2 regions of the Streptomyces sp. NPDC048361 genome follow, and region 1 is predicted to be linked to the other one. Evidence: riboswitches for the same ligand, from Rfam matches in the RefSeq annotation. Region 1 holds a riboswitch; the other holds the start of a gene.
The links. Region 1 has a riboswitch for thiamine pyrophosphate ahead of AB0D31_RS33475 (thiamine ABC transporter substrate-binding protein). Riboswitches for the same ligand answer to the same signal wherever they lie in the genome.

Region 1 (4,755 bases):
AGCCCGCCGCGACCAGGACCGCCCGGCGTACCAGCGGCAGGTCCACCTCGCGCCAGACCCGCAGCGGGGACGCGCCGAGCACGGCCGCCGCCTCGCGCAGGCGTCCGTCGACCGCGCGCAGCACGGGCAGCATGATCCGTACGACGAAGGGCGTGCCCACCAGGGCCTGGGCGAGCGGCACCAGGATCCAGGAGGTCCTGAGGTCGAGCGGGGGCTCGTCGAGGGTGATCAGGAAGCCGAAGCCGACGGTCACGGCGGAGACGCCGAGCGGCAGCATGAGCAGCGCGTCGAAGCCGCGCATGAGGCGGCCGGTGCCGCGCCGGGCCAGGGCGGCGGCCGCGAGCCCGCCGATGACCAGCGCGATCGCGGTGGCGGCGAGGGCGTACTGGAGCGAGTTCCCGATCGCCTCGATGGGCGGCACGAGGAAGCTGCCGTTGTTCCCGGCGTTCTGGAGCGCCCGGTAGTAACCGAGTCCGTAGCCGTCGGGGGTGTCGAGGGAGCGCTGGATCAGGACGCCGACGGGCAGCAGGATCAGCAGCGCGACGACCGCGAGGACCGAGGCGAGCAGGGTCCGTTGGGCGGCGCCGCGCGGGGGGCGGGCCGTGTGGGCCGGGTCCACCAGCTTCAGGGCGCTCTCACGGCGGCGCACCGTCCAGGCGTGCACGGCGAGGATCGCGCCGACCGCGGCGAACTGCACGAGGGTGAGGACGGCCGCGGTGGGGAGGTCGAGGAGTTCGGCGGTCTGGCGGTAGATCTCCACTTCGAGGGTGGAGAAGGTGGGGCCGCCGAGGATCTGGACAACGCCGAAGGAGGTGAAGGTGAAGAGGAAGACCATGAGCGCGGCGGCGGCGACGGCGGGGCCGAGCGCAGGGAGCGTGACCGTGCGCCACGCCGCGAACCGGGAGGCGCCGAGCACACGGGCGGCTTCCTCCTGGCGGGGGTCGAGCTGCGACCACAGGCCGCCGACGGTGCGCACGACGACCGCGTAGTTGAAGAAGACGTGTGCGAGCAGGATCGCCCACACCGTGGTGTCCAGGCGCACCCCCCACAGCTGGTCGAGGAGGCCGCCGCGGCCGAGCAGCGCGAGGAACGCGGTGCCGACGACGACGGTCGGCAGCACGAACGGGACGGTGACTACGGCGCGCAGGAGCTGCTTGCCGGGGAAGTCGAGGCGCGCGAACACGTAGGCGCCGGGCAGCGCGATCAGGAGGGTGAGCGCGGTGGAGGCGAGGGCCTGCCAGGTGGTGAACCACAGGACGTGGGTGATGTCCGGGTCGCCGAGGACCTCGCTGATCCGGCCGAACTGCCAGGCGCCGTCCGTCTTGAGCCCGCGGCCGACGATGGCGGCGACGGGCCAGGCGAAGAACACGGCGAAGAACACCAGCGGCAGCGCCATGAGGCCGAACCGCACGGCGGTGCGGCGCGGCGCGCCCTGCCGCGCCGTGTCCGGCCGCCCCGGGGTGCGGGGCGGCCGGCCCGGCGGGCGCTCTACTTCAGGACGAGCGAGGACCATGTCTTGACCCACTGGTCACGGTTCTTGGCGATCGTGTCGGGGGCGACGGTCGCCGAGTTGGTGATCTTCGCGCCGAACTTGGTGAACTCGGCGGGGACCGCAGCGTCCTTGGCGACCGGGTCCACGAACATCTGGAGCGGCATGTCCTCCTGGAACTTCTTGGAGATCAGGAAGTCGAGGAGCGCCTTGCCGCCGGCTTCGTTCTTCGCTCCCTTGAGCAGGCCCGCGAACTCGGTCTGGCGGAAGCAGGTGCCGGTGGCGACGCCGGTGGGGGCCTCGGTGGGCTTGGGGTCGGCGTAGATCACTTCGGCGGGCGGGCTGGAGGCGTAGGAGACGACGAGCGGCCGGTCGCCCTTGGCCTTCTTGCCGCCGGCCGAGCCGGAGAAGTCCGTGTTGTAGGCCTGTTCCCAGCCGTCGTCGACCTTGACGCCGTTGGCCTTCAGCTTCTTCCAGTAGTCCTGCCAGCCCGAGTCGCCGTACTTGGCCACGGAGCCGAGCATGAAGCCGAGCCCGGGCGACGACGTCGCCACGTTCTCCGTGACGAGCAGATCCCTGTACTCGGGCTTGATCAGGTCGTCGAAGGACTGCGGCGGGCTGAGCTTCTTGTCCGTGAAGTACTTCTTGTCGTAATTGACGCAGATGTCGCCGGTGTCGATGGGGGTGACCCGGTGCTTGGCCTGGTCGAGCTGGTCCTCGGCGGGCACCCGGTCCAGGCCCTTGGCCTCGTACGGCGTGAAGATGCCGTTGTCGAGGGCGCGCGAGAGCAGGGTGTTGTCGACGCCGAAGAAGACGTCGCCGCGCGGGGAGCCCTTGGTGAGGATCTCCTGGTTGAGGGCGGCTCCGGCGTCGCCGCTCTTGAGCACCTTGACGGTGTACCCGGTCTGGGAGGTGAACGCCTTGAGCACCGCGTCGGAGGCGGCGAACGAGTCGTGGCTGACGAGCGTGACGGTCTTGGAGCCGGATCCACTGGCCGTGCCGGACGCCTTCTTGCCGTCCGAGCCGCCGCAGGCCGCGAGCGTGGCGACCCCGAGGGCGGCGGCGAGCGCGCCGGCCGCGAGCCTCTTGATACTGCGCATTTCTTCATTCCTCCTGGAGATGACCAGGAAGAGACGCGGCCCTGCCCGCACGACGCGGGGTCGTGCGGGCAGGGCGCAACAGCTTGAGTAATCGCCGAACTTCCTACCCCGAATGACCGGGGCAAGGTTCAGAGGGTCTGCGGTCCGTATCCCATGCATGGGTACCGCACTCTCAGCGCTGTGGCGCTCCCCTGTCGGAATATGCAGATGTTTCCAGCCAGGTTACACGGGGCCTGTGACGGGCCCCGGGCCGTTTCGCGGTTCGGACGCCCGCCCGGACCGGAGCACGGGGTTGGACGCCGGTTACCGCTCGGACGCCGCCAGCTGACCGCAGGCCCCGTCGATCTCCTGGCCCCGGGTGTCGCGGACGGTGACGGGCACGCCGTGGGCCGCGATGGCCTCGACGAACGCCTTCTCGTCCTCGGGCCGCGAGGCCGTCCACTTGGAGCCCGGCGTCGGGTTGAGCGGGATGAGGTTGACGTGCACGCGCTTGCCCTTGAGGAGGCGGCCGAGCAGGTCACCGCGCCAGGCCTGGTCGTTGATGTCACGGATGAGGGCGTACTCGATGGAGATGCGGCGCCCGGACTTCTCGGCGTACTCCCACGCCGCGTCGAGGACCTCGCGGACCTTCCAGCGGGTGTTGACCGGGACGAGGGTGTCGCGCAGCTCGTCGTCGGGGGCGTGCAGGCTCACCGCGAGCCGGCACTTGAAGCCCTCGTCGGCGAAGCGGTGCATGGCGGGGACCAGGCCCACGGTGGAGACGGTGATGCCGCGCTGGGAGAGGCCGAGGCCGTCGGGCTCGGGGTCGGTCAGGCGGCGGATCGAGCCGACGACGCGCTTGTAGTTGGCGAGCGGCTCGCCCATGCCCATGAAGACGATGTTGGACAGGCGGGCCGGGCCGCCCGGCACCTCGCCGTCGCGCAGCGCCCGCATACCGTCGACGATCTGGTGCACGATCTCAGCGGTCGACAGGTTGCGGTCGAGGCCCGCCTGGCCGGTGGCGCAGAACGGGCAGTTCATGCCGCAGCCGGCCTGCGAGGAGATGCACATCGTCACCCGGTCCGGGTAGCGCATCAGGACGGACTCGACGAGCGTGCCGTCGTGGAGCTTCCACAGCGTCTTGCGGGTGGTGTCGTCGTCGCAGGAGATGTGCCGCACGACGGACATCAGATCGGGCAGCAGCTCCTCCTGGAGCCGGCCGCGCGCGGCGAGCGGGATGTCGGTCCACTCCGCCGGGTCGTGCGCGTACCGCGCGAAGTAGTGCTGCGAGAGCTGCTTGGCGCGGAACGGCTTCTCGCCGATCGCGGCGACGGCTTCCTTGCGCTCGGCGGGCGAGAGATCGGCGAGGTGCCGCGGCGGCAGCTTCGCTCCGCGGGGCGCGGCGAAGGTCAGTTCTCCCGGGACGGGGCGTGCCATGAGCGGTAACTCCTCAGTACGACGAGGCCGGCGATCCCCGCTGGGCGCGGAGCAGGCGACGATACGGTGCCGAAGCCAGGAGACCTCACAGGATCACCCCGCAGCCGCGGGGCCGAAAAGGGCGCGTCGCTCGCGAGCAACGCGCCCTTCCAGGGTAACCGGCCCGCGCTCAGCCCGTGCCTACGAGCACCGCAGGCGGCGGACGCCTACGGATGTGGCTGTGGCTACGGGTGTGGCTGTGGCGCAGGACGCCGGGTCGCCCCGGTCATCCAGAACCCACGAACACCACCAGCAGCAGCCACACCACCGGGGCCGTCGGCAGAAGCGAATCCAGGCGGTCCATGATGCCGCCGTGGCCCGGGAGCAGGGTGCCCATGTCCTTGATGCCCAGGTCACGCTTGATCATCGACTCGCCGAGGTCGCCGAGGGTGGCGCTCGCGGCGACCGCGAGGCCGAGCAGCAGGCCCTGCCACCAGGTGCCGTCGTCGATCAGGAACTGCATGCACAGCGCGCCCGCCACCATCGCGAACGACACCGCGCCGAACAGGCCCTCGCGGGTCTTGCCGGGGCTGATGCGCGGCGCGAGCTTGTGCTTGCCGAAGCGCCAGCCGATCGCGTACGCGCCCGTGTCGCTGACCACGGTCAGAAGCAGGAAGGTCAGTACCCGCCAGGGGCCGTCGTCCGCGGCGAGCAGCATCGCGACGAAGGTGGCGAGGAACGGTACGTAGAACGCGGCGAAGACGCCGGCGG
Region 2 (4,755 bases), on a different contig from region 1:
GGTCGGGGCCGTCGTCACCGTACTGGCCCCCGTCCTTGCCGGGACCGCGGCCGTGATCTTCCTGTTGGTCGGCTACATCCTGAAGATGCTCAAGCCGGTACCCGCCTTCGCCGACACCATGGTGACGGCCGGCTGGTTCTTCGGCGCGCTGACCGCCGCCGCGATCCTCGCCGCCGCCGTCGGGCTCCTGATCACCGCCGTGCGCAACGGCGCGACCCAGGTGGTGGCCATCGACGAGGCCGGCGAGGCGGACGCGTCCGACGAACACGTCCAGGAGCTCTCCCGCGCACGCGAGGCGTGGCGCCATGCCCTGCTGGAGCGCGGCATCTACCCGTTTCTGCGCGACGCGCTCGCCGACCCGAGCGTCGACCCCGCCACCCCGGCGCGCCGCCCGATGGGCCGGATCCCCTCCCTCGGCTACGACCGGCCGGGCTTCGACAGCCCCGGTGAGGGCGACTCCCCGTCCACCCACCCCAGTTTCACCAGCCCGGACTTCACCAGCCCCGACTTCGGCGGCCCCGAACACCAGCCGGACTGAGGTCACGGGCAGGACGTCGGAAGGACATCAGGCCGGGCGCGCCGTCCCGGAGGCCGTCGGCTTCCGGGACGGCGCACGCCACGCGTCGCCTCAGTCGGCGATCGGCAGGTAGACCCGGTTGCCCGCGTCCGCGAACTCCTTGGACTTCTCCGCCATCCCCGCTTCGATTTCGTCCGACTTCAGATCGCCGCCGTGCTCGCGCCTGATGTCCTGAGAGATCTTCATCGAGCAGAACTTCGGGCCGCACATCGAGCAGAAATGCGCGGTCTTGGCCGGCTCCGCGGGCAGCGTCTCATCGTGGAACTCCCGGGCGGTGTCCGGGTCGAGGGCCAGGTTGAACTGGTCCTCCCAGCGGAACTCGAACCGGGCGTCCGAGAGCGCGTCGTCCCACTCCTGCGCGCCCGGGTGTCCCTTGGCCAGGTCCGCCGCGTGTGCGGCGATCTTGTAGGTGATGACGCCGGTCTTCACGTCATCGCGGTTGGGCAGGCCGAGGTGCTCCTTGGGCGTGACGTAGCAGAGCATCGCGGTGCCCCACCAGGCGATCATCGCCGCGCCGATGCCGGAGGTGATGTGGTCGTAGGCGGGCGCCACATCGGTGGTCAGCGGCCCAAGGGTGTAGAACGGGGCCTCTTCGCAGATCTCCTGCTGGAGGTCGATGTTCTCCTTGATCTTGTGCATCGGGACGTGTCCCGGGCCCTCGATCATCGTCTGTACGTTGTGACGCTTGGCGATCGTGTTGAGTTCCCCGAGCGTGCGCAGCTCCGCGAACTGCGCCTCGTCGTTGGCGTCCGCGATGGAGCCGGGCCGCAGGCCGTCGCCCAGCGAGTACGTCACGTCGTAGGACGCGAGGATGTCGCAGAGCTCCTCGAAGTTCTCGTACAGGAACGACTCCTTGTGGTGCGCGAGGCACCAGGCCGCCATGATCGAGCCGCCGCGCGAGACGATGCCGGTCTTGCGGCGTGCGGTCAGCGGCACGTAGCGCAGCAGGACACCCGCGTGGACCGTCATGTAGTCGACGCCCTGCTCGGCCTGCTCGATGACGGTGTCCTTGTAGATGTCCCAGGTCAGGTCCTCGGCGCGGCCGTCGACCTTCTCCAGGGCCTGGTACAGCGGCACGGTGCCGATCGGGACGGGCGAGTTGCGCAGGACCCACTCGCGGGTGGTGTGGATGTTGCGTCCCGTGGAGAGGTCCATGACCGTGTCGGCGCCCCACTTGGTGGCCCAGGTCATCTTGTCGACCTCTTCCTCAATGGAGGAGGTGACCGCGGAGTTCCCGATGTTGGCGTTGACCTTCACCAGGAAACGCTTGCCGATGATCATCGGCTCGATCTCGGGGTGGTTGATGTTGGCGGGCAGCACCGCGCGGCCCGCGGCGATCTCCTCCCGGACGACCTCGGGGGAGACGTTCTCGCGGATCGCGACGTACTCCATCTCCGGGGTGATCTCGCCGCGCCGCGCGTACGCGAGCTGGCTGACGGCCTGCCCGCCTCGGCCGCGGCGGGGCTGGCGCGGACGCCCGGGGAAGACCGCATCGAGGTTCTTGAGCCCCCCGCGCGGCGAGGTGTGCTTGATGCCGTCGTCCTCGGGGCGGACCGGGCGTCCGGCGTACTCCTCGGTGTCCCCGCGTCCGATGATCCAGTTCTCGCGGAGCGGGGCGAGACCGCGGCGGACATCGGTCTCGATGGCGGGATCGGTGTACGGCCCCGACGTGTCGTACAGCGTCACGGCCTTGCCGTTGGTGAGGTGCACCTGGCGGACCGGCACCTTGAGGTCGGGGCGCGATCCCTCGACGTACCCCTTGTGCCAGCCGATGGACTTCCCGCTCTCCTCATTGCTGGAGGCAGGCGTGCGTGTGTCCTGAACGGTCATGAGACCTACTCCCTACGCCGGCATTACCCGGTAACAGGTTCGGCGGTCGGCGCAGCGTCTTCCGTACGGTTCGTACGGTATTCAGCGCCCTCTCAGCCCGGTGCTCCGAGCTCCCGCGTGTGCAAAGGTGTCACCACGCTAGCGTCCTCACTGGCGCGCTGAACAGAGGGCCCCCTCTGTTCTTGCGATGATCGGGCGGTGACCTCACCAGAACCGCACCCTCCGCACCCATCCGGCGGATCCGGCCACGGACATGGCCACTCGCACAGTCACGGGCCCGCCGCACCCGTGTCGAAGCATCTCCGCAAGGTCATCGCCGCGGTGCTGATTCCCTTCTCCACAGCGGTACTTGTGGGGCTCGTGGTGCTCTGGCCCGGCGGCGCCCCGCCGCATCAGCGGACCGGGGTCGGCTTCGACCGGCAGACTCAGCAAGCCAAGGTCACCAAAGTGGACAAGGTGGACTGCAAGTCGGTCAACGCCGGTCAAGCTCCTTCGAACGGTGACACCTCCACCGCCGAGAGCCGGCAAGCGCGGGCAGCTCCGCAGAAGTGGTGCGGCAAGGCCACCGTCGAGGTCACCTCGGGCAAGGAGAAGGGCCGCACCTTCACCGAGATCGTCCAGCCCGACTCGCCCCGCCAACTGCACGCGGGCCAGGGCGTGATCGTCGCGTACGCCCCCGACGCCCCCCATGACCTGCAGTATTCGGTGACCGATGTGAACCGGCGCTTGCCCATGGCGCTGCTCGCGGGGATCTTCGCGCTCGCGGTGGTGCTCGTCGGGCGGTTGCGCGGGGTTATGGCGCTGGTGGCGCTGGTGGTCTCGTTCGCCGTGCTGACCCTTTTCATCCTTCCGGCGGTGTTGCAGGGCTCCAATCCGCTGCTTGTGGCGGTGGTCGGCGCGAGCGCCATCATGCTGATCGCGCTCTACATGTGCCACGGCCTGTCCGCGCGTACCTCCGTCGCCGTCCTCGGCACCCTCGTCTCACTGATGCTGATCGGGGTGCTCGGCTCGCTCTTCATCGGCTGGGCCGCGCTCACCGGCAACACCGACGACAACACCGGTCTCATCCACGGCCTCTATCCGAACATCGACATGTCCGGCCTGCTGCTGGCCGGCGTCATCATCGGCTCGCTCGGTGTGCTCGACGATGTGACGGTCACCCAGACCTCGGCGGTGTGGGAGCTGCACGAGGCGAATCCGACGATGGGCCCTCGGGGCCTGTACCGGGCGGGCATCCGCATCGGCCGCGACCACATCGCCTCGGTGGTCAACACACTGGTGCTCGCCTATGCGGGCGCCGCGCTGCCCCTGCTGCTGCTGTTCTCGATCGCGCAGAGCAGCGTGGGCACGGTGGCCAACAGTGAGCTGGTGGCTGAGGAAGTCGTCCGCACCCTGGTCGGATCGATCGGCCTCGTCGCCTCGGTGCCGCTGACCACGGCGCTGGCCGCCCTGGTGGTCTCCGCCGACCGGCCGGCCCCCGGCGGCCGCGCCGCGCCGCGGCTGGGTGCCAGGCGTGGCGCGGGCGGCCATCGCCGCAAGAAGTAGCGGGTCAGCCGGCGTTCTCCTCCGCCAGGATGCGTCCGAGTGCGTCCTCGAGGTGCTCGTCGAACTCCCCGAGCGTCCACTCCTGACCGAGGGGTACGAGCTTGTCGGTGCGGTCGAGGAAGGCCACCAGTGGCGCCGCTCCGGCCCGGAACAAGGCCCGGTCCGCGCCTACTTGCAGCCGGATGTGGACGTCGGAGAGCCCATCGGGGTCGCTGGGCTCGATCCGCACATCGCCGTCGCCGGTCGGGGCGTTGACGCCGTCGAGCAGCAGCTCGCGCCCGAAGGCCCAGGTGACGGGCGCGTCGCCGGGCAGGTGGAAGGTCATGCGCACGGCGTAGGGGTCCGTCGCCTGGTACGTCAGCTCCACCGGGATCCGGAAGGAAAGCTCCTCGGAGACGACGAAGCTCATCATCACTTCTGCCTGAACCGACTCACGCATCGTCACGTACCCCGCTTTAGCTGAAACCGGCCAGGAATGATCCCTCAGTGCCTTCTTGACGCCATCGTGCTGTACGTGCCAACAGATCACAAGGAGTGATATTTCAGATACTGATAGAGAGCATCAGGGAGCTGAAGAGGGCACCGACCTCGCTGCGGAGCTGTTCGATCGCCGGCAGCAGGCGTTCTTCCTGGTGGAGGGGGACGGAGATCGCCATGGTCGCGGCGCTGGAACCGGCCGTGATGGGGATCGCGGCGCAGACGGTTCCCAGGGCGTACTCCTGCCGTTCGACCACGGGTTGCATACGCTCCGTAGTCGTCAGGCGCTCCGTCAGGGCCCAGCGGTCCCGCACGGTGTAGGGCGT

Region 2: linked by a shared signal. The riboswitch ahead of thiC (phosphomethylpyrimidine synthase ThiC) and the one ahead of AB0D31_RS33475 (thiamine ABC transporter substrate-binding protein) in region 1 are both predicted to bind thiamine pyrophosphate.

The regions. Positions count from the first base shown of each region.
Region 1 is NZ_JBEZKW010000103.1:8,020-12,774, forward strand. Features, by position in the region: gene AB0D31_RS33470 (iron ABC transporter permease) at 1-1,396, opposite strand, end outside; gene AB0D31_RS33475 (thiamine ABC transporter substrate-binding protein) at 1,489-2,589, opposite strand; TPP riboswitch at 2,672-2,792, opposite strand; gene rlmN (23S rRNA (adenine(2503)-C(2))-methyltransferase RlmN) at 2,893-4,005, opposite strand; gene AB0D31_RS33485 (phosphatidate cytidylyltransferase) at 4,271-4,755, opposite strand, start outside.
Region 2 is NZ_JBEZKW010000003.1:89,981-94,735, reverse strand. Features, by position in the region: gene AB0D31_RS02805 (hypothetical protein) at 1-538, shown strand, start outside; gene thiC (phosphomethylpyrimidine synthase ThiC) at 629-2,407, opposite strand; TPP riboswitch at 2,400-2,534, opposite strand; gene AB0D31_RS02795 (YibE/F family protein) at 2,606-3,952, shown strand; gene AB0D31_RS02790 (SsgA family sporulation/cell division regulator) at 3,957-4,391, opposite strand; gene AB0D31_RS02785 (IclR family transcriptional regulator C-terminal domain-containing protein) at 4,495-4,755, opposite strand, start outside.